DNA from 3 places in the Desulfurispora sp. genome. Region 1 is predicted to be linked to each of the others. Evidence: riboswitches for the same ligand, from Rfam matches in the RefSeq annotation. Region 1 holds a riboswitch; each other region holds the start of a gene.

What was found. Region 1 has a riboswitch for cobalamin ahead of ACUVTU_RS08085 (S-layer homology domain-containing protein). Riboswitches for the same ligand answer to the same signal wherever they lie in the genome.
Region 2: another riboswitch for cobalamin. It lies ahead of cobT (nicotinate-nucleotide--dimethylbenzimidazole phosphoribosyltransferase); the one in region 1 lies ahead of ACUVTU_RS08085 (S-layer homology domain-containing protein).
Region 3: another riboswitch for cobalamin. It lies ahead of thiC (phosphomethylpyrimidine synthase ThiC); the one in region 1 lies ahead of ACUVTU_RS08085 (S-layer homology domain-containing protein).

The regions. Positions count from the first base shown of each region.
Region 1 covers NZ_JBRAJI010000025.1:17,439-25,188, reverse strand. The annotation lists gene ACUVTU_RS08085 (S-layer homology domain-containing protein) at 1-1,908, opposite strand, end outside; cobalamin riboswitch at 2,185-2,423, opposite strand; gene ACUVTU_RS08080 (DUF134 domain-containing protein) at 2,543-3,016, opposite strand; gene ACUVTU_RS08075 (formate--tetrahydrofolate ligase) at 3,423-5,183, opposite strand; gene ACUVTU_RS08070 (thioesterase family protein) at 5,243-5,635, opposite strand; gene ndk (nucleoside-diphosphate kinase) at 5,880-6,329, opposite strand; gene ftsH (ATP-dependent zinc metalloprotease FtsH) at 6,436-7,750, opposite strand, start outside.
Region 2 covers NZ_JBRAJI010000018.1:27,725-35,474, forward strand. The annotation lists gene ACUVTU_RS06625 (arsenite methyltransferase) at 39-848, shown strand; gene cobT (nicotinate-nucleotide--dimethylbenzimidazole phosphoribosyltransferase) at 850-1,926, opposite strand; cobalamin riboswitch at 1,996-2,186, opposite strand; gene fni (type 2 isopentenyl-diphosphate Delta-isomerase) at 2,207-3,295, opposite strand; gene ACUVTU_RS06640 (S-layer homology domain-containing protein) at 3,276-5,654, opposite strand; gene ACUVTU_RS06645 (ferredoxin domain-containing protein) at 5,687-6,214, opposite strand; gene ACUVTU_RS06650 (ATP-binding protein) at 6,383-7,675, shown strand.
Region 3 covers NZ_JBRAJI010000008.1:36,420-44,169, forward strand. The annotation lists gene bzaB (B12 lower ligand biosynthesis ThiC-like protein BzaB) at 1-677, opposite strand, end outside; gene thiC (phosphomethylpyrimidine synthase ThiC) at 722-2,020, opposite strand; cobalamin riboswitch at 2,126-2,358, opposite strand; gene pruA (L-glutamate gamma-semialdehyde dehydrogenase) at 2,636-5,629, shown strand; gene ACUVTU_RS03510 (cation diffusion facilitator family transporter) at 5,626-6,549, opposite strand; gene ACUVTU_RS03515 (metallophosphoesterase family protein) at 6,799-7,515, shown strand; gene ACUVTU_RS03520 ([Fe-Fe] hydrogenase large subunit C-terminal domain-containing protein) at 7,647-7,750, shown strand, end outside.

The sequences.
Region 1 (7,750 bases):
GCCCGCACTGTCCGGCCAAGCCAGCACAGCGGTCAGCACCCAGGTGGCATCCATGGTGTTACGGGCAGCCCCGAAGGTACCGTCGGCCGCGTTATAGCTGTTTTGCCGCAGGTAATCCAGCGGGGTTTTACCGGCGCTGTTCTTCCAGCGGGCGGCATCTTGACCCAAGTGTTTTAAAGTGAGCAGCAGCTCGGCGTTGTCCACCGCCGGGTCGTCAAAAGGGGTGGCATATACGCCGCCATCGGCCTGCTGCAGGCCTTTCAAGTAAGCCAGTCCCTTTTGTACCGCCTGCTGCACCGCCGCCTCCTGGTAGCCGGGCAGATATTTCAGGACCCGCAGGGCCTGGGCGGTGGAAAGAAAGTCGGGGTAGTATTGATCAAAGGTTTCCCCCCAGGAGCCGTCCGCCGCCTGTTTGCTCAAGACATAAGCGCGGGCGGCGCTCTGGTCAATCTGGCCCAGCTGTCCGGTCTCGCCCAGGGCCAGCAGCACCCAGAAGTCGCTGTAGACGCTGTTTTCAAAAGAACCGGCCCCGGCACCCTCCTTAATCTGCCGCCCGGCCAGCAGGCTGGCCAGCCGCTCTTTCAGCTCATTCTGCTCCGGCCAGTGGTTTAACGCCTGCAGGCACCCGGCCAGGGTCTTGCTGCGCGATTTCACTGTCAGCTCGGTCGCCGGGCGGTTATTGGCCAGGGCGGCCAGCAACACCTCGGCGCTGGCAAAGGTGCTGTCATACTGCACCCGGATGGCCCCGGTATCACGATCCTGGATGTCCTTCAGATAGATAAAACCAGCCTCAATATCTCGGGCTACCTCACTGCCCGCCGTGCCGGCGGTGGAAAAGTAGCTCAAGGCGGTCAGCACCTGGCCGGTCAAATCGGCCTCCTCGGGCTCATAGCTGCCCCAGGCTACCCCGGCTGCCTGCCCCCAGGAGTTCTGATGGGTGTGTTTGTAGCGGTTCAGATAGGCCAGGGCGGCCTGCTGATCCAGCCCGGATAGTTTACCGGCCTGGCCCAGTGCGGTCAGCACCAGCACATCTTCATAGATGCTGTCACCAAAATAAACCTGCCCGTTTACCGTTTGCTGTTTAGTCAGAATGGCCCCGGCCAACTGGTTGACCAAATCATGCTGCGGCTCCACCGCCACCACCGCCAGCAGGTGTTTGGCCAGTTCCCCCGCTCCCAGGCTATCGCTGCTGCCATAAGCCTGCTCAGCCGTGCTCAGCACCTGGTCGTACAAACTGCCGGCGCTTGCCCGCCATTTGTCCGCCTTAAGATCCTCTCCGGCTACTGCCAGCGCCTGCACACAGCGATAGTCAAACTGCCCGGCGGCAGCGTACTGCCCGCTGTTTTTCTGATACTCACTGTGCAGGTAGCCCACCGCCCGGGTGATAGCCCCCTCCAGCACACCGCTTTCCCCATCTGGCAGCCAGTTTTTCTTTCGGGCTTCCGCCAGGGCCTGCAGGGCCGCTTTGGTGCCATAAAGGTTGGCGTAGGGACCGAAACTGCCGTCCGGGTTCTGGGTGCCCATGATATAACTGACCGGCGAAACCCGGTCGCCCAGTAGTCCGGCCAGCACCACCAGCCGGTTTTGCAAACTGGCGTCACCGGCCGTGCGTTTGGCCGCCGCCGTCCATTTGCTGCCGCCCAGCTCCTCACCGGCCAACAGCAAAATATGGGCGGTGTAGCCGTCCAGATCCTCACCGGCGGCAAAACGCCCCTGAATAAACTCCACCGCCTTGCTCTTGAGCTGCTGATCGCCAATCTGGGCGGCCGGTGCCCTGGACGGGGAGAAAAGACCCGCCAGAACCAGCAGCAGGGCCAGAAAAACCGGCCATACCGCCCCCGTACACCCTCTTGCTCTGCTACAGGCCGCGCGGTTAAACACTCCCTTAAATCCCGCCAGCTGCCCCATTGCACATACCTCCCACAAAATTACTCATCTATTTTTACCCACCGGCTTACCCCGCCGGCCGGGGAGTGGAAAAAAGAATGGTCCCGGCGGAACGGCTGTCCCGCCGGTGAACAAGAGGAGAAATATAAGGGTAGGAGATGAATGATAAGGATGGGGTTAAAAATTAAAGCCCCGCTTTCCCGTAAAGGAAAGCGGGGCTTTGTCTGCACCTAGAAAGCTACCCGGTAAGTAACCAGGTAAACGAGCAGCCCAGCACCGGCCTTTCCTCGGAAGGCGATACTGCATTCCGCCCAGGCAGGTCTCCTGACTTGTGGATCCACACCGCTTTTAGCTCCAGCCTTCCCGGGCACCCCGCCATTACTGGCCGGGCTCATCGCCCAGTGACTGCCGCCCCTTGGGGACGGTGGACTGCGCTAAAAGGGCTCCCCACTTACAGTGGCCGGACCGTCCGGGATTTGCACCCGGTTCCCTTTTCACCCCGGCAAAGCCGGGGCACCTGCGCGGTAGCTATATAATTGTCCAAACAACCAGAGTCGCTCTACCGGCCTCACACCGGCCAGCGTCCCTTGCCAGCATCATACCACCTATTTGCCGGGCTGTCCAGAGGGTATTTGAACAGAATTATAATAATATTTCACTCCAACTCCTTCTCCCGCCCGTCCTGCCAGCGGTGGCAGTTGAAGGGCGTACCGTCCAGGTTGATGCGGTAGATGTCCCGCTCGGCACACTGGGGGCATTTCATTTCGGAAAAACGCTGGCCCTGACCGCAAGGAATTTCCCACTCGTGGTGGCAGCGGCTGCATTTGAAGCGCTTCATCACCAGCTGGAAGTGGCCGCCTTCCATGCGGATGGCTTTGCCGTTGACCAAAGCATCGGCAATTTTGCTGCGGGCGGCAATGAGAATGCGGTGGTAGGTGGGGCGGGAAACGCCCATTTTTTCGGCGCATTCTTCCTGCTCCAGGCCCAGCAGGTCTTTTAAGCGAATGGCCTCTACTTCCTCAATGGTCACAGTAACCTCGGAAAGGGCGCTTAAGGGCACCCCGGCCGGCTTAAAGAAGGTCAGTTCTGGAATGTATTCCACGCGGCGGCACTTGGGCGGTCTGGACATGAGCTTTTCTCCTCCTGCTATAAGTTTCAGCTAAAAATTTGTTTTGCTTATGTTTTTATCTATGCACATAAACACCTACATTATAGATGCCCGCCCTTCGCGTGTCAATAATTTTACTTGCGTCCGGATAATATTTTTGTCCATTCAATGCCCCAATAAGACCATTACGGCCTGTTCATCAATGTAAACAATCATACACATAAATTATTAGGCTTTACAGCGTCTTTATGCACCATTGTTCCCGCCCACTCGCCCGCACATTTTTCATACATTTCACTGCCTATATCCTGCCCTGAGCAGACAAAATGACCCCTTTGGCGCTACCCGGTCATATAAAAGCCCCCGGCCAAAAATCCGGGGGCTTTTTTCTGTATCCAGGGGGTGATCAGGTTATTAACGCCAGTCTTTAGAACAGACCCTTCACCGCGCCGGTCTCCACATCCACGTCGATACGGCGGAAGGCCGGGTCGGAGCTGGTGCCGGGCATCAGGCTGATGGTACCGGTCATGGGGCAGAGGAACTTGGCGCCGGCAAAGATGAGCACGTCGCGCACCGGCAGCACCCAGCCCTTGGGCACGCCCTTCAGGTTGGGGTCGGCACTTAAGGAGAGGTGGGTCTTGACCATCATAGTGGCAAAGTCTCTGTATTCGGGATTTTCCTCGAACATCTTGGCCTTGGCTTCGGCTTCCGGCGTCCAGGTCACGCCGTCGGCGCCGTAGACTTCGCGGGCGATGGTTTCCACGCGCTGGCGCAGCGGCATTTCCAGCGGATAGAGGAACTTGAAGTCCACTTTTTCGTTGCAGGCGTCGATGACCGCGTCGGCCAGCTCCAAGGCACCTTCGCCGCCCTTGAGCCAGTGCTCGGACAGGGCGCAGCGGGCGCCGGCCTGCTCGGCATAGCGGCGCACCATGGCAATCTCTTCCTTGGTGTCGGTGTGGAAAGCGTTGATGCACACCACGGGGTTGATGCCCGCTTTACGCACAATGCCGATGTGGTGCAGCAGGTTGGGAATACCCTTTTCCAGCAGCTCCAGGTTTTCCTTGGTGTATTCTTCGGGCAGGGGACGGCCCGGCACTACTTTGGGACCACCGCCGTGCATCTTGAGGGCGCGGATGGTGGTGGTGACCACGGACACGTTGGGAGTAAGCCCGCTCATGCGGCACTTGACGTTCCAGAACTTTTCAAAGCCGATGTCGGCAGCAAAGCCGCTCTCGGTGATGTGGTAGTCGAACATCTTCAGACCAATGCGGTCGGCGATGATGGAGGACTGCCCGATGGCGATGTTGGCGAAGGGACCGGCGTGCACCAGGACGGGCTGGTATTCGGCCGTGCTGATCAGGGTGGGGTTGATGGCGTTGCGCATGAAGGCAGTCATGGCGCCGGCCACTTCCAGGTCCTCGGCGGTCACCGGGCGGCCCTTTTTGTCGTAGGCCACGATGATCTTGCCGATGCGCTGGCGCAGATCCTTGAGGTCGGTAGCCACAGCCAGGATGGCCATCAGCTCGGAACTCACGGCAATGCCGAACTTGGACTGCATCATGTAGCCGTCCATCTTGCCGCCGATACCAATGATGATGTTGCGCAGGGCCTGAGCGCAGAAGTCGATGACCCAGCCCATCTGCACGTTGGTGGGGTCGATGTCCAGGCGGCGCAGGTTGCGCTTGGCCAGCTCGGCATCGTCATAGTTGCGCTCATGCTGCATGCGGGCGGTCAGGGCCACCATGCACAGGTTGTGGGCGTTGACGATGTCGTTCAGGTCGCCGGTCAGGCCCAGAGAGAACTCGGTCATGGGGATGGCCAGCGCGTTGCCGCCCCCGGCCGCGGTGCCCTTGATGTTGAAGGTGGGGCCGCCGGATGGCTGGCGAATGGCTGCGCCCACATTCATGCCCCGCTTGCCCAGACCTTCGGTCAGGCCCATGGTGGTGGTGGTTTTGCCTTCGCCCAGCGGAGTGGGGGTGATGGCGGTAACGTTGATGTACTTGCCGTCCGGACGGCCTTCCAGCCGCTTGATGATCTTCATGAAATCCAGCTTGCAGATGCGGCCGTAGGGGATGATCTCATCCTTGTCCAGGCCCAGCTTCTCCGCCCACTGCATGGGGGTGGGCATGTTCTTCTCCGCCAGTTCGGCAATCTCATAGTCCTTGAGCTTGGTTGCATCGTAGGGCATACTCTTTTCCCTCTCCCTTCCAGAAATGGTGATATGGATTATTCCGGCCCGGCCGCGGCCTAACCCAGTTTGGCCGCCGCCCGGCTTAAAAACTTGTCCACCTGCACGATGAAACGTTCATGGATCCCCTGGCCCACCAGGTCCTTCTCGTCCCGCGCCTCCACCCGGAAGACCAGGCGCCGGCCGTCCACCTCCACCAGTTCCGAGGTGGCGGTGACCTGCATACCCGGCGGTGTGGCCGCCAGGTGCTGTACATCCACTTTTATTCCCACCGTGGTCTGGCCGGGCGGCAGGTAGGGCTGCACCGACTGGAGAGCCGCCTCCTCCATCAGTCCGATCATGGCCGGGGTGGCGAAAACCCGGATGCTGCCGCTGCCGTAGGCAATGGCGGTATTCTGGTCGGTGCAGGATGTACTGGCGCTTCCCTTGATACCCGGCTGAAGGTCAGCCATAATTGACCACCCTTTCTAAATATTAAATTAACTTCGGCAATCATCAGAGAATTCCTGCTAATGATAATATTTTTGTTTGGTTTAATATTTTTATTATAAATTATGTTTATTAATTATCACTTTACATGTTTACAGTAACAGGTCGGCTGCCAGCCCCCCAAAACCACCTCCGGCCGTGACTGCAGCAAGAGCTGCAAGTTCCCGAAAAAGCCAAAGGCACCCCCTAAAGAGGGTGCTCTCTGGCCTACTCATATATCCAGCATTCCAGTGTCCGGCTGTATTCCACCAGCTCCTCCGGACGGAAAAAGATGCCAATCTCCCGCTCCGCACTGGCGGGCGAGTCCGAGCCGTGGATGACATTGCGGCCGATGTCCATACCGTAAGTGGCCCGGATGGTGCCCGGCGCCGCCTTGAGGGGATCGGTGGCCCCCATCATTTCCCGCACGGTGCGCACGGCATCCTTGCCTTCCAGCACCATGGCCACCACCGGCCCCGAGGTGATGTACTCCACCAGGGGGGCGTAAAAGGGTTTGCCCTTGTGCTCACCGTAGTGGCGCTCGGCCAGTTCGGGAGTAATGCGCAGCATTTTCAGCCCCACCATCTTCAGGCCCTTTTTTTCAAAGGCAGCCAGAATTTCCCCCACCAGCCCGCGCTGCACCCCGTCGGGCTTGATCATTACATAGGTTCTTTCCATTGCCGCTTGCCTCTCCTCTCAACTTTAGGGAAGATTTCTGTGATATTTTTTCCGCAAACCTGTCCGCCATACCGGCAAGACCGGCTCTACAGCTAAAGAAACCTGCTTACTGCACCTTGTGCGGTTCGATGCCGTTTTCCCGCATGATGGCGGCAAATTCCTCGGCCTCCAGGGTCTCTTTCTCCATCAGGGCGCCAGCAATCTGGTGCAGCACATCCATGTAGCGCTCCAGTATTTCCCGGGCCCGGTTGTAGTTCTGGTCGATAATGCGCCGCACTTCCCGGTCGATGGCCGAGGCCACTTCCTCGCCGTAGTTGCGGTCGCGGGCCAGGTCACGCCCCAGGAAGACCGCCTCCTGCTTGCGCCCCAGCGTGAGAGGCCCCAGCTCGTCGCTCATGCCGTACTCCATGACCATGCGCCGCACAATTTCGGTAGCCCGTTCCAGGTCGTTCTGCGCTCCAGTACTGATCTCCTTGAGCACCACGGCTTCGGCCACCCGGCCGCCCAGCAGCATGGTCACCTGGTCCAGCAGCATGGAGCGGGTCATATAGTAGCGGTCCTCCTTGGGCAGAAGCAGGGTGTAACCACCGGCCCGGCCGCGGGGAATGATGCTCACTTTGTGCACCGGGTCGGTGTTGGGCAGCACATAGCCCACCAGGGCGTGACCGGCCTCGTGGTAGGAAACCAGCCGCTTTTCTTTTTCGCTGATCACTTTGGACTTTTTCTCGGGACCGGCAATCACCCGTTCAATGGAGTTTTCCAGTTCATCCATGCCAATTTGCCTTTTATTGAAACGGGCCGCCAGCAGGGCCGCCTCGTTGACCAGGTTGGCCAGATCGGCCCCGGTAAAACCGGGGGTGCGCCGCGCCAGCACATCCAGGTCCACATCGGGGGCCAGCGGCTTGCCCCGCACATGCACTTTTAAAATATCCTTGCGCCCGTTCAAGTCGGGCACATCCACCACAATCTGCCGGTCGAAACGTCCCGGACGCAGCAGCGCCGGGTCCAGAATGTCCGGCCGGTTGGTGGCGGCAATGATGATAATCCCTTCATTGGGGGCGAAACCGTCCATCTCTACCAGCAGCTGGTTGAGGGTCTGCTCGCGCTCGTCATGACCGCCGCCCAGCCCGGCCCCCCGCTGCCGGCCCACCGCATCAATCTCGTCGATGAACACGATGCAGGGAGCGTTTTTCTTGGCCTGGTCGAACAGGTCGCGCACCCGCGAGGCCCCCACACCCACAAACATCTCCACAAAGTCGGAACCGCTGATGGTAAAGAAGGGCACCCCGGCCTCACCGGCCACCGCCCGGGCCAGCAGCGTCTTGCCCGTACCGGGCGGGCCAAAGAGCAGAACACCCTTGGGGATGCGCGCCCCCAGCTCGTTGTACTTGTGGGGGTTTTTCAAGAACTCCACAATTTCC
Region 2 (7,750 bases), on a different contig from region 1:
GTAGAATAAAATACCAACCCACGGGAGGTACTTGTTTAATGAAAGAAGACATCCGCAACTTCGTACGCCGCAAATACGCCGGTGCCATCCAGCAGAAGCAGGGATGCTGCAGCAGCACAGCAGGTGGTTGCTGCAGCGGCGGCGAGTTCTCCTGCGACCCGATCACCGCCGGCCTGTACCAACCGGAGGAAATTGCCGGCCTGCCCGAGGATCTGATCGCCTCCTCCTTCGGCTGCGGCAACCCCACCCTGCTGGCCGACCTGCAGCCGGGCGAGGTGGTGCTGGATCTGGGCAGCGGCGCCGGCCTGGACGTGCTGCTCTCGGCCCGACGGGTAGGTCCCACCGGCAAGGTCTATGGCCTGGACATGACTGATGAAATGCTGGCCACCGCCCGGGCCAACCAGCAGCGGGCCGGGGTGGACAATGTGGAGTTCTTGAAAGGTTACATTGAAGACATCCCCCTGCCGGATAACAGCGTGGACGTGATTATCTCCAACTGTGTGATCAACCTTTCCGCCGACAAAGACCGGGTGCTGGCCGAAGCCTACCGGGTTTTGAAGCCCGGCGGCCGGCTGGCGGTGTCCGATATTGTGCTCACCCGCCCCCTGCCTCTCCAGGTGCAGCAGGATCTGCTGGCCTGGGCGGGCTGTGTGGCCGGCGCCCTGCTGCAGGAAGAATACAGAGAAAAAATGGTGCGGGCCGGATTTAAAGACATCTCCATCCAGATCACCCGCACCTATGATTTCACCGACCCGGCAGCCGCCAGCATTCTGCCCAACCTGAGCGAAGCCGAGAGGCGGGATTTAAACGGTGCCGTGGCCAGTGCCTTTATCCGGGGCTACAAATAACTCAGCTTAATTCGGCCGCTTTGTCCCTGTCCACGTCGGATACGCCGGCATCCTGGAAGCTGGCCATGCGGGTGAGCATCCCCACGGCGGCTTCCAGCAGGGGCATGGCCAGGGCGGCCCCGGTACCCTCTCCCAGGCGCATATCCAGCTGCAGCAGCGGCTTTAAGCCCAGGTGTTCCAGCATCAGGCGGTGTCCCTGCTCTCCCGAGAGGTGAGCCGGGATCAGATAGTCCCGGCAGGCCGGGGCCAGGGTGGCGGCAATCATGGCGGCGGCGGTGGAGATAAAACCGTCCACCAGCACGGGTTTGCGGTGGGCCGCTGCCGCCAGCACCACTCCGGCCAGGCCGCCGATCTCCAGTCCGCCCACCCTGGCCAGCACATCCAGGCCGTCGGCCGGGTCGGGCCGGTTTACGCGCAGCGCGCTGTCCACGGCGGCAATCTTGCGCGCCAGCACTTCATCATTGACAAAGGTGCCCCGCCCGGTGGCTTCCGCCGCCGTAAGTCCGGCCAGGCAGGCCAGAATGGCGCTGCTGGGCGTGGTGTTACCAATACCCATGTCACCCAGTGCCAGCACATCGGCGCCGGCCGCCACCTGCTCCCCGGTTACCCGGATGCCCACCTCCAGGGCAGCCACCGCTTCCTCCCGGCTCATGGCCGGACCACGGGCGATATTGTCCGTACCGCTTTTTACTTTTAATGATAACACACCGGGAATATCCACCGGCACTTTGACGCCCACATCCACAATGACCAGCCTGGCTCCCACCACCTGGCTGAAGACGCTGACACCCGCCACCCCGCCGGCAAACGCCCCCAGCATCTGGTAGGTGACCTCGGGCGGGGCAATGCTCACGCCTTCCTCCACCACACCGTGGTCGCCGGCCATCAGCACAATCACTTTGTTTTGCACCGGCGGCCGCAGACTGCCGGTAATGCCGGCCAGCTGCACCGCCAGTTCCTCCAGGCGGCCCAGACTACCGGGCGGCTTAATCAGGCTGTCCACCCGCTGCCGGGCTTTTTCCATGGCCGCGGCATCCAGCGGGGCAATGGCGCTGATAGTTTCCTGAAGCAATGACATAGCAGTTACCTCCCCTGTTAAAAATAAACAGTCCACGGCTACAGCTAGCCGTGGACTTTACCATCATCCAGCGGATTACACCGGCAGGCAGGTCTCCTGACTTCCGGATCCACGCGCCGCGCCGCCTTCCCGGCCCGGCACGGCCAGTGGCTGTAAATGGCGCTTTGCTCCCCGGTTACAGTGGCGGGTCCGTCCGGGATTTGCACCCGGTTCCCTATTCTCTGTCCTGAAAGGACAGCACCTGCCGGTGTTAGATATTGTATAATGATCAGGCTGTTTTTTACTTTCTACAGAGACCGGTTTTTTCCTGCTCGGCCAGTAGATCTTTTTTGCCCCAGCGGGTGATATCCACCCCTCGGGCCGCCAGCCATCCGGCGGTGGCACCGGTAATCACTAGCGGCAAACGGGCCAGTTGTTCCACCCGGGCGGCGCCGAGCAAAAACATCACCCGGCGCATGCCCAGGAGCAGATCATCAACATAAGCGCAGAGGGACTCCTCGGAATGGTAAACCGCCTGCAGCAGCGGACGGGCCATGCCCACCAGCCGGGCCCCGGCCACCAGCGCCTTGACCATATCCAGGCCAGTGCGCACCCCGCCCGAAGCAATGATGGTCACGGGCAGTTGCAGGTCCAGACACTCCAGCAGAGCCGCCGCCGTGGGAATACCCCAATCGCCCAGCTCGGGCCACAGCGCACCCCGCCGGGCCAGCTCAATTTGCAAGAAGTTGGTACCACCCCGCCCGGCAATATCAAAACAGGTGATACCGCCGGCATACAGGCGGCGCACCACATCCCGGGAAAGACCCGACCCCACTTCTTTGACGATTACGGGTACGGTCACCTCCCGGGCAATCCGGAAGATATTCTCGGCCACCCGTCCGAAATTGGTCTCCCCTTCGGCCATGGCCAGTTCCTGGGCCGCGTTCAGGTGCAGCTGCAAACCGTCCGCCGCCAGCATTTCCACCGCCTGGCGGGCCTCTCCGGGATGGCAGGTGGCGCTCAGGTTGGCCAGCACCACCCCGGACGGGTTTTCCTGCCGCACCACCCGAAAAGTGTGGACAACCGCCGGATCCTCCAGGGCGGCTTTCTGGGAACCCACCGCAATGGCCAGGCCGCGGCGAGCGGCCAGCCGGGCCAGGGCCCGGTTGATGGGCAGTGTTTTTTCGTGCCCGCCGGTGAGGGCGTTGATCAAAAGCGGTGCGTCCAGCCGTTTACCCAGAAAGGAGCAGGAGAGATCAACATCGGCCGGTTCTATTTCCGGCAGGGCATTGTGCACCAGCAGCAGGTCCGGAAACCCGCTGGTACCGGCTTCCTCCGGCTGAGCCAGCGCCTGTTCGATATGCTGGATTTTACGGTGCTGGCGGTCCAATCATCTCGCCCCCCGGTGAGTTCTGACCACTGCTGCCGGCAGCACCCTGCTCCGCCTGCTCCGCCGCCTTGCCCAGGCCCTTTTGCAGAATACGGTTGATCACCACAGCGGTTTCCGCCCGGCTGGCATTTTGCTGCGCGTGCACTTTGTTCTCGGCATCACCCCGGATCAAGCCGGCACTGCCGCAGGCCAGTATGGCCGGACGCGCCCAGGCGGGAATGGCGGCCAGATCGGCAAATGCCGGGGCGTCCGGGCTGGCGGCAGGCAGCTGGAGCACCCGGTTCAGCACTGCTGCCATCTCGGCCCGGGTGAGCAGGCGGTCGGGCTGAAACGTACCGTCGGGAAAACCGGTCAGGTATTTTTGTCCGGCAGCAAAAGCCACATAGGGTGCCGCCCAGTCCGGTATCCCGGCCCGGTCCTTAAAGGGCAAAGCGACACCTTTTCCGCCGGACTGGTTCTGCTGTCCCCAGCCCAGAGCCCGGCCCAGCATGGTCACAAACTGGGCCCGCGTCACTTTTTCCGCCGGCAGAAAGAGTGTTGCACTCACACCGCTGACCACCTTCAACTGGTACAGGTTGTACACTGCCGGATAGGCCCAGTGTTTTTCCTCCAGATCAGTAAAAGGCAGGGGAGCCTTGATGGTAAACGGAACAGTTATCCTCTGGCTGCGAAAACCTATCTTTATTTCTCCCTGCCCGGACTGCTCTCCAGCTGTAACCAGGCTGCCCTGCACACCCACCAGATCGCTGCTCGTGGTGATTTGCCAGTAAGCCGCAGGCACCTCATGGAGCTGTCCGGAAGGATCGCGCAGGCTGACCTTGATTTCCCCCTTCTGGCCGGGCAGCAGGTTCAGGGAAGCCGGCTGCACCACCAGCTGCAGTTGCTCATCCCTGTACACCTGCACCTGTTTTTGCGCCACTACTCCCTGGTACTGAACCTGCAGGGTGACCGTCCCCGGCTCCCCGGGCAAGAACTCACCGGCTGCCAGCTGTTCCCAGCCCGGCCCGGCCTGCCAGTCCACCTGGTCCCGGATGACCGGCAGGGGGTTGTAATACTCATCGTAGGCTTTGACAGTATACTTCACCGGCAGACCGGGTACTATGCGTTCGGGTCCCGCAATGATCAACCCCTGCAGCGCCCCGGGCGGGGCAGTGGAAAATACACCAAGGGCCACCGGCACCGCCCGCTGGGCTCCCTTTTCCGGCAGGTTGAGCAGCACCGGGCTCTGGTCGCCCAGCGGCCGGGCCACCAGGCTGGTGGAACCTCCCCCGTCCAGGTTGATGGCGGTGTGCACGCCCAGCCCCAGCATGAACTCGGCCAGCTCTTTCTGGGTCATGCCCCGGCTGCGGCTGCTGTTCTCCACGGCCACCAGATACAGCTTGCTCTGCTCGGCATCATACCCGGCCGCGGTGCGGGCGTGGTAACCGACAATCTCCTGGGAAAAGTAGGTGGGCAGGTGCCCTTCGGTCAGCAGCAGGGCCTGCCCACCGCTGGCGCTCATGACGGCGCCGATATCGGGCTGCACCTGGTAGGAAAGCTGCACCGGGTCCCCTGGACGGAATTTTTCCAGCAGAAATCGCGCCGCCTGTCCCTGCCCCCGCAGCACCAAGCCATCTGCCGGCAGCGGCATGGGGTCGCTGTTGCTGTAGAGCTGTTCCACCCTGCCGCTGCGCACCAGCATTTCCACCAGCGGGGGCTCAGGCGCCGCGTATTTACTGCCCCGGCTCTTTTCCCCCCAGGCCGCCGTATACATGTGCAGGGCATTGCTGTCCGAACTGGTGGCATCGGGCAGCAGATAGGCCGGTTTGTTGATGCCGGCCAGAGCATAACTGCTGCCGTCCGGAGCAGTTACCTGGCCGCTGAAAGTAAAAAGGCCGATATAGGGAGTCCTGTCCTGCCCAATGGCGATGGTATACATGTCCCGGCGCAGCGGCGGGCTGCTGAGCAACTGCCCCTGCCGCACCGTCATGCCAATGGGCCGGCCGCTGTCCTTCATTTGAAAAAAGTCAGCATTTACCGCGGCCACCGCCCCGCTGCGCCGGGCCATATTGAGCACGGTATCGTTCTTTTGCCAGGTATCATCCGCACCCAGCAACACCCGCAAATCAATGTAGGGATCAAGCAGATCTACGGTCAGCACGTAGACTATAATCTGGCCATCGTCAGCCTTGAGGGTGTATGTATCCTGATTCACTCCCCGGCTGATTATTTGACTGGTATGTTCCTGTACAGGGTAGGTCTGGGCCCGGGCCACACCAGCCAGCGGTCCCAGATAAAGGACCAGTCCCAGTATCAACAGGTAGAAAACCCCGGGCCACGTTCCTGACTTCTTCCAGAGCGCTTTTCCTGCTGCAATCAATGATGTTGTGCCTCCCTGTGCCCGTAATCAGCTTAACTTTTGACCGGCCGGTCAAAGAAAATATTCTTGCTGTAACCCGCTATGGGCACCCCGATGGCGATAGCCCCGCCGATCAGGCCCATTTGCCGGGCTACCACCCCGGCCCGGTACATCACCCGGTTGTCCGCGTTGAGCATACTGGCAGTCTTGACCGCCGAACCCAGGGCTATCCCCAGATCAATCACCCGCCAGGCGCAAAGCGGCCCGACAAACTCCGGACCTTCCCGACCGCTCAGCTGGTCACACCGGTCACAGCCGCAGGCTCCGCAGTTCAACCCCAGCGGTTTGTTTTCTTTCAAAGACAGCAGCAGTACTGCTGCCGCCTGGCGTACCCCGGCCGCATCCCGGTCGAAATTCACCTTGCCGGTCCGGCGACCATACTGCTCCATGGCGTCGGCCAGCCTGTGCAGATCTTCCCCGCTGACAATTTTTATCTCCACGTAGTCCTGCCCCAGAGATTTGGGCGCTGTCCTGGCCGAAAGGGCCATCAATTCCGCCACCATTGACAGTGCATTTTGCATGGCTGGTTCCCTCCCGTTAATTTTCATTGTATAATCATTATGGTTAATCTGTTGAAAATACTTCTTTTTCTATTTATTATTACATAATTCTACTTCAGGTTGCTTTTTCCTGCTGCAGAAAATAGCGGAAATTGCCACTGCAGACCAATTGACAGGCTGGTGATCAACATGTCCCCCTTTGACCCGGGCGAAAATTTATCCCGGCTGGTGATCTACCGCCGGCTGCTCGATGATCCGGTTCTGGCCAGCTGGCGGCAGCTGCAAAAAGATGCCGGCAGTTGCCAGCATTTGGCCCGGCTCCTGGAGCAGGTCCAGCCATGCCGCCATCCCCGGCTGCCGGAATGCAGCTGGTGGCAGAACCACCTGCTGGACCTGATCATGCTGGACGAAAATACCGCCAGCCGCAGCATGGCCACTCTCCCGGCCAGCAGTAACCCCGGGCAGCCCCTGGTTCCCGAAAGGCTGGCCGCCCTGCTGGAAAGAGAGCTGGCCGTCCTGCAGGCCCTGTACCACTGGCAACCCGACCCTGGCCAGCTTCCGGCAGACCTGGAGGGTTACTGGCAGTACATCTGGCATGCTGCCCCGGCAGCCACCCCGCCCCGCTACCCGGATCAGCAGGCCTTTTATGAGCACAAGCAAGCCCTGGCCGCTGCATTTGCCGAAAACCCGGCCGCCATTTTGCACGCGCTGGCCAGCTTCCACAGCAGCCTGGGCTGCGGTATCTTCAGCCGCTATTTTTGCTTTACCTGGCGGGAAGACCTGGAACCGGTCACCCACCCCGACATTCTGTCTCCCGACGCCCTGCACGGTTATCAGCAGGAAAGAGAGGCGTTGCGGGAAAATACCGCCCGGCTGACCGCCGGCCTGCCGGCCGCCAATATTTTGCTGTACGGCGACCGGGGCACCGGAAAATCTTCCGCCGTAAAATCCCTGCTCCACCGGTTCGGCCGGCAGCGGCTGCGCCTGCTGGAAATAGACCGGACCCACCTGGCGCGGTACAGCTCTCTGCTGCACCGGCTGGCCGAACTGCCCTACAAGTTCATTGTCTTTCTGGATGATCTGTCTTTTGAAGAACCGGAAACCGAATACAAACAGCTCAAGGCCATGCTGGAAGGCAGTGTACACCGCCGACCGGAGAATCTGGTTATCTACGCCACCTCCAACCGCCGCCACCTGGTCAGTGAATCCTTTCGGGACCAGGACAAACATCCGCAGGACAGCGTCCAGGAGAAACTTTCTCTGGCCGACCGGTTCGCCATGTGCTTGATGTTCTCGGCCCCCGGCGAAAAGGCCTATTTGGAAACAGTGCTCCACCTGGCCCGGCAGGCCGGACTGGACTGGCCGCAGGAGACTCTGCTCCATCAGGCCCGGCTCTGGGCCATGTGGCACAACGGCTACTCCGGACGCACGGCCCGCCAGCTGGTGGACTACCTGTATGGACGTTCGCCGGGACAATTTTAGTTGTCCAAATACCTGGCCGGCAGCAGGATATTTTTTTCACGAAACGAATTAGTAATTTAACTGAAAAGCCAAACA
Region 3 (7,750 bases), on a different contig from region 1:
TCGCCCACACTCAAAGTGACATCATATTCCCGCAATATCTCCAGCAGGCGATCGAACTGCTCATAAAGCGGATTCTCCTGCTGGTTGTGCAGCATCCAGCCGGTCATAAAGGCCCCGCCCCGGCTGACAATATCGTTAATGCGGCCGGTTTCCTGCAATCGCTTTAATACATCAAAATTCAGGGCACTGTGTATGGCCATGAAGTCCATACCCTCGGCGGCCTGTTTTTCAATGACGGAAAATATGTCTTCGGCAGTCATGGCCACCACCGAACCGCGCTGTTCTATGGCCATCACTGCTGCCTGGTAGAGCGGCACGCTGCCTACGGGTACTCCGGCCGTGGCCAGGGTGAGCCGGCGCATGCCGTCAATGTCGCCCCCGGTGCTCAAATCCATAAAGGCATCGGCACCGGCCCGCAGGGCGGCGCGGATTTTCCTTTCCTCCAGGGCCGGATCGTCCCGGTCGCTGGAAGTGCCGATGAGGGCATTGACCTTAACCCGCAGCCCTTCGCCAATGCCACAGACTTTTTCCAGCCGGCGGTTTTTGTTTTTGGGTATGACTACGGTGCCCCGGGCCACTCTGTCCCGTACCACTTCCGGGGCGATGTTTTCCGCTCCGGCCACGGCCAGCATTTCGGGGGTAATTTCGCCGGCCCGGGCTTTTAATAACTGGGTCATGCAGCATCACCTTCCGGTAAATATTTTTATGCTTCCGGCAATAGTTAACAGGAATGTACCGGTTTATCCAGATACTGCGCGATCACCTGCATGGCGCAGTATTTACCGCACATGGCACAGGCGGCCGAAGCGGCACTGGTTTTCTGCCGCTGCTGGCGGGCCCGCCGGGGGTCAATGGCCAGGGCCATTTGTTTTTCCCAGTCCAGATTTTTGCGGGCCCGGGAAAGTTCATTATCCCACTCGGCAGCACCGGGCAGCCCCCGGGCCAGATCGGCAGCGTGGGCGGCAATGCGGGCGGCGATTACCCCTTCGTGCACCTGCCCGGCATCGGGCAAACCGGTGTGTTCGGCTTCTGTCACATAGCACAGGAATTCGGCGCCGGCCAGAGCGCTGAGCGCCCCGCCAATGGCCGCGCTGATGTGGTCGTAGCCGGGGGAGATGTCGGTGACCACCGGACCGAAGACAAAATAGGGAGCGCCCTGGCACAGGCTTTTCTGCAGGGTAACCGTGGCCGACAGGTGGTGCAGGGGAACGTGCCCCGGCCCTTTGACCATGATCTGCACCCCGGCCTGGCGGGCCCGTCTGACCAGCTCACCCAGCACAATCAGCTCCTGCACCTGTGGTGCATCCAGCGAGTCCTCCAGACAGCCCGGCCGAAAGGCATCGGCCAGAGCAAGCACCGTGTCATAGCGCCGGCAGATGTCCAGCAGGCGGTCAAACTGCTCATAGAGAGGGTTTTCCCGCTGGTTGTGCACCATCCAACCAATCAGATGGCTGCCACCAAAACTGACCAGCATCTCCTGCCGCCCGGCGCGGCGGGCCCGCTCCAGCACCGGCCAGGTCACTCCGGCATGCACGGCCAGAAAGTCCACCCCCTCCCGGGCCTGCTGTTCAATCACCGCAAAAAGATCTTCCACAGTCATGGACGAAGGGTGGCCATATTTCTCCCGGGCCACGGCCAGCGCCTGATAAAGGGGCAGTGTGCCCAGAGGCAGCCCGGCTTCGTCCAGAATTTTCCGGCGCAGAACATCAATGGGACCGCTGACACTGAGGTCCATCAGGGTATCGGTGCCGGCTCCCAGAGCGGCCTGCACCTTTTCCCACTCCGCGTCCGGGTGGACCGAGCGACCATACATGCCCACACTGGCGCTCACTTTAGTGCGCAGCAGGCGCCCGATCCCCACCGGCCGGCAGCGGGGACGCCGCTGACCGGCCAGCACCACCGCCCGGCCCTCCGCTACTTCTTCCAGCAATTGTTCCTCGGAAACATTTTCCTGACGGGCCACCTGCCTGAGGGCCGCTGTTGCTTCGCCCTGCCGGGCCAGTTCCAAAATTGTGGTCATAATCAAACCTCCCCTGAAGATGTAAAAAAGCCCACAACTCTTTCAACAAGAGCTGTGGACTTTACCATCATCGCACAGTAAACCTGTAGCCCTGCCGCGTGGCTACCAGCGAGCATCCGGCAGGCAGGTCTCCTGGCTCACGGGTCATCATCCCGGCTCACCTTCCCGGCCTGACGGCCAGTGGTGCTCGAACCGGACTCACCGCATACAGTGGCGGGACCGCGCCGTTTCAAACCCTGCGCAAAGCACCTGGGCAGCGGGTTTGCCGGTCTTCCCTATTCTCCTTGCCCCGGGACTCTCCCGGCCCCGGGCAAAGCACCTGCCGGACATATGCAGTTTTACAGCAATCTCGAAACCTGAACCGACGGGAAATAATACCACCCGTAATAATGTGAGTGTATTCTCTGCTTCCGGCAATTTTCCTGCCAGCAGGCAACAATTTATTTTGGCATCAAATAAATCTTTTCACTACTCAGTTGATTATGATAAAATATTTCTGCTTACAAGCGCCGCTTGTATACAGAATATTGTTTTTCTTCTCAACTATTTTGCCAGTATATTTCAAGATGTGACATTTTATTTAAATCTACACCGTTGGGAAAAGAGGGGTTTAGAATGGCACAGGAACTGGAAAAAAGGATTAAAGAAACCGGTCTGAAAATTTACCAGCTCATTGAGGGAGATGCCCCGTCGGTTTTCAAAAAAGAATTCTGGTCGGGCAAAATAATGGACTGGTGTATGCGCAACGAAGCCTTCAAAGTGGAAATGTTCCGCTTTGTTGACGTTTTCCCCAGCCTGAGCTCGTCGGTTTCGGTAGCCAAACACATTCAAGAGTATTTCTGCCGCCCCGATCAAGACTTCCCCAGCAGCCTGCAGTGGGGTCTCAAGCTGGTCTCGCCCAATTCGCTGGTGGCCAAGGTGGCCACCAAGGCCATTTCAGAAAACATCACCGGCATGGCCCGGCAGTTTATTGTGGGGGAAGACGCCCGCGATGCGCTCTCCACATTGAAGAAGCTGCGCAAGGAAGGCTTTGCTTTCACCGTCGATCTGCTGGGGGAAGCGGTGGTTTCCGAAGCCGAGGCCGACGAGTTCTACCAGCGCTACATAGAACTTTTCGAAACCCTGGCCAGAGAGCAGAGCAAGTGGAAACCTCTGGGCAACAGCCCGGGCGATCTGGACTGGGGATTTTCGCCCAAAATCAATGTTTCCATCAAACCGTCAGCCATGTATTCCCAGATGAATGCCCGGGCCTTTGATTTCTCGGTGGAGGCCGCGCTGAAAAGGCTGCGCCCCCTCTTTCGCCAGGCCAAACAAATTGGCGCCGCGGTCCTGCTGGATATGGAGCATACCGGGCTGAAGAACCTCACCCTGGCCATGTTCAGGAAGCTGCTGGAGGAACCCGAATTCCAGGATTACGAGCATGCCGGCATAGTTATTCAGGCCTATCTGAAAGATAGCGAGCAGGATTTGCGCGATCTGATTGACTGGGCTAAAGCCCGCGGCCGGCGCATTACCATTCGCCTGGTCAAAGGAGCCTACTGGGATCAGGAGGTCATCCTGGCCCGGCAGCAGAACTGGGAAATCCCGGTGTTCACCAATAAATACGAAACCGATGCCAACTATGAAAAGCTGGCCCGCATCCTGCTGGAAAACCACCAGTATGTGTCTTTTGCCTGTGCTTCGCACAACATCAGAAGCATTGCCTATGTCTGGGAGGTAGCCAAAGAACTGAACGTACCCGACGGGCGGTTGGAATTCCAGGTGCTGTACGGCATGGCCGAGCCAGTACGCAACGCCCTGCGCAGAGTGGGGCTGCCCTTGCGCCTTTATGCGCCCATTGGTCAGATGCTGCCCGGTATGGCCTACCTGGTACGCCGGCTGCTGGAGAACACGGCCAACGAGTCCTTCCTGCGGCAGAGCTTTGCCGAAGGGACGGCCCGGGAACAGCTGCTGCGCAATCCTCTGGAACTGCTGGCCGAAAACCCCACCCCGCCGGAGAAAGTTTACAGCGCTCCCGAGTACGGCGACAAGGGCGCTTTTACCAATGAACCGGTCATCGACTGGACCATAGCCGAAAACCGGGAACGCTTTGCCCGGGCTCTGGAAAAAGTGGGCAAAGAGCTGGGCCGGAAAATCCCTCTGTACATTGGCGGACGGGAAGTGCTCACCGCCGAGGAAATCATTTCCACCAACCCCAACCAGTCCGACCAGGTAGTGGGCCGGGTGGCGGCAGCCACCCTCAAAGAGGCCCAGATGGCCGTGGAAGCAGCCAAGCAGGCCTTTCCGGCCTGGCGGGATACTTCGCCCCGCGAGCGGGCCGAAGTGCTTTTCCGGGCCGCCGGGGTGGCCCGCCGGCAGCGTATGGAACTGGCCGCGCTACAGGTCTACGAGGTGGGCAAGAACTGGAGCGAAGCCGATGCCGATGTTACCGAAGCCATTGACTTTCTGGAGTATTACGGGCGGGAAATGATCCGCCTGGCCCAACAGCGGCGCATGGGCCGGGCCCCCGGGGAAACCAGCCATCTATTCTACGAACCCCGGGGGGTGGGCGCGGTCATCGCGCCCTGGAACTTCCCGCTGGCCATCTCGGTGGGCATGACTGCTGCCGCCATTGTCACCGGCAACACGGTGGTGTACAAGCCGGCCTCCCTCTCCCCCATCACAGGGGCCAAAGTATACGAGATCTTCCAGCAGGCTGGACTCCCGGCCGGCGTGCTCAACTTCCTGCCCGGTCCCGGAGGTGCCATTGGGGATTACCTGGTCACCCACCCCGATATTGCTTTTGTCACCTTCACCGGCTCCATGGAAGTGGGCCTGCGCATCATCGAGCTGGCTGCCCGCACCCCGGAAGGGGCCCTGGGGGTCAAGAGCGTGGTGGCAGAAATGGGTGGCAAGAACGCCATCATTATCGACTCGGACGCCGATATTGACGAAGCGGTTGTGCATACGCTGTATTCGGCCTTTGGTTTCCAGGGACAGAAATGTTCGGCCTGTTCCCGGGTGATTGTCCTGGAGGAAAACTATCAGAAGTTTGTGGACCGGCTGGTGCAGGCGGCGCGCAGTATCAATATCGGTCCGGCTGTAAACCCGGAAACCTACATGGGCGCGGTAATAGATGAGCAGGCCCGGCGCAAGATCATGGGCTTCATTGAGCAGGGCAAAAAAGAAGGCCGGCTGCTCCTGAGCCGCGAGGACGTGGAGCTGCCGGGACACTATGTGCCGCTGACCATATTTGCCGATATTAAACCGGAGCACGTGCTGGCTCAGGAAGAGATTTTCGGCCCTGTGCTGGCGGTGATCAAGGTTAAAGATTTCACCGAAGCGCTGCAGGTGGCCAACGGTACTCGCTACGCCCTGACCGGCGGTGTCTTCTCGCGCAGTCCGGAAAATATTGAAAGGGCCAAAAGAGAGTTCCGGGTGGGCAACCTGTACATCAACCGTGGCTGCACCGGGGCGATTGTGGAGCGCCATCCCTTCGGAGGCTTCAAAATGTCGGGTGTGGGCTCCAAGGCCGGCGGGCCGGATTACCTGCTGCAGTTCATGGTGCCGCGCACAGTGACCGAGAACCAGATGCGGCGCGGCTTTGCCCCTGCCGAGGAGGAATGCTAGGCTTTCCCTTCCGGTCGGCCGGGACAGACCGGACACTGCTGGCAGTCGGCCGTACACGGTTCCACATGAATGATCACATCCGGGTTTTGTAATTGGTCTTGCAAATCCTGTTCAATGGCATCACAGATGGCATGGGCCTGAGCAGTGGTCAGACGGGCCGGCACTACCAGCTGCAAGTCAATGTAGCGGTAAGGGCCGGCCTTTCTGGTGCGCAGGTTCTGGTAGGCAACGTAACTGGCGGAATGTTTTTGCAGCACCTGACAAATCAATTCTTCTTCACCGGCCGGCAGGGACTGGTCCAGCATGCTGCGCAAAGATTCCGCGGTCAGCTCCCAGGCCGCCCGGATGATCATCAGAGCCACCACCATGGCTATGGCCGGGTCCAGCCAGTACCAGCCCGTGAGGCGAATGCCCCCAATGCCGGCCAGCACGCCCAGAGAAGTATAAACATCGGTGCGCAGGTGCAGAGCGTCGGCCTGCAGGGCGGGCGAATCGCTCAGGCGGGCCACCCGCAGCAGGTGGCTGGAAATAAACCAGTTCACTGTGGCCGACAGGCCCATCACCAGCATACCCCAGTCCAGCCCCTGGACGACAAATTGCCGGTGCAACAGCCGCGGAACACTGTGATATATGATCAACACCGCCGCAGCAAAGATGAGCAGAGCTTCGGTAATGCTGGCCAGGTTTTCAAATTTGCCGTGACCGTAGCGGTGCTCTTGATCGGCCGGCCGGGCGGACTGCCTTACCGCCAGGTAGGCAATGACGGCCGCCAGCAAATCCAGGCTGGAGTGCACGGCCTCGGAAATCACACTGACCGATCCCATAAACAGCCCGGCAGCCAGCTTGCCCACAGTCAATATTGTATTGGAAGCAATGGAAAGCCGGGCGGCTTGAAATTTAGCCTTTTGAAATTGTTGCAATGCTCCGCCCTCCCGGATAAGTATTCCTGGCCTAATTATATTCGGTTGACCGGACTTTGTCAGCCTGCCAGGCCAAATTATTTTTTATACGTTCATAATAATTATTGTTATCATTTTCACTGACCGTTTCATTCAGCCATCCCGGCAGTAACCAATCTCAAACTTAATTGCGGGGTAATATAAATTTAACGGTTTGCTATTAAAATCATAAGTGTACCATCATTTATTCTTCAACCGAGGTGAACTTTCATGCGCCTGGCCTTTATTTCGGATATTCACGCCAATCTGCCCGCGCTGCAGGCCGTGTGGGCGGACATTGAACGACAGCAGTGCCAGCAGGTGTACTGCCTAGGCGACCTGGTGGGATATGCCCCCTTTGTGAACCAGGTGATCGAATTTGTCCGGGAAAAAGCGATCCCGTGTATCCAGGGCAACTATGACGATGCTGTGGGCCACTACCGCCTGCTCTGCGGATGTGATTTTGCTGACGACCGGGCCCGGGAGCTGGGAGAAAAATCCCTGGCCTTCACCCAGCAGGTGATCACGGCAGAAAACCGGGCCTTTCTGGCCGCACTGCCCGCCCAACTGCGCTTTACCATTCAGGGATGGGATTTCTTGCTGGTGCACGGCAGCCCGCTGCGCCAAAACGAGTATTTGCATCCCAACACCCCGGAGCATTACCTGAACAACCTGCTGGAGCAGTTTGCCTGCCAGGTGCTGGTCTGCGGGCACACCCACCTGCCTTTTATCAAAAATTTGCCCGCCGGGCTGATCATTAATGCAGGCAGCGCAGGTAAACCCAAACACGGCTCGCCCGCGGCCACCTATGTGTTGCTGGAGGCAGGCGAAGAAATCCAGGGCCGGGTTGTAGAAGTACCCTATGACGTAGCTGCAACAGTGCAGGCCATCAAAGAGGCCGGACTGCCTGAGGAATTCGCCCGCCTGCTGGAAACGGGCAACGGTTAAAAATCCCCATCCCGCCCCATAATATTACCGGCTGGCGTTTTGAGCCCGCCGGTATATTTTGGGGCCGCAGCATTTTCTGCTGTACGGGCCGGCAGCCAAATAGCGGCATCCTGATGGAGCGGGGAAAGAAAATGGCGGATAAAAAGAACTGGGACCTGCCGTATAGAAAAGTTTTTCAGCAACTGGTGCGGGCAGCTTACCAGGGGAACCTGCCGGAAAAAATGGCCGAGCTGGA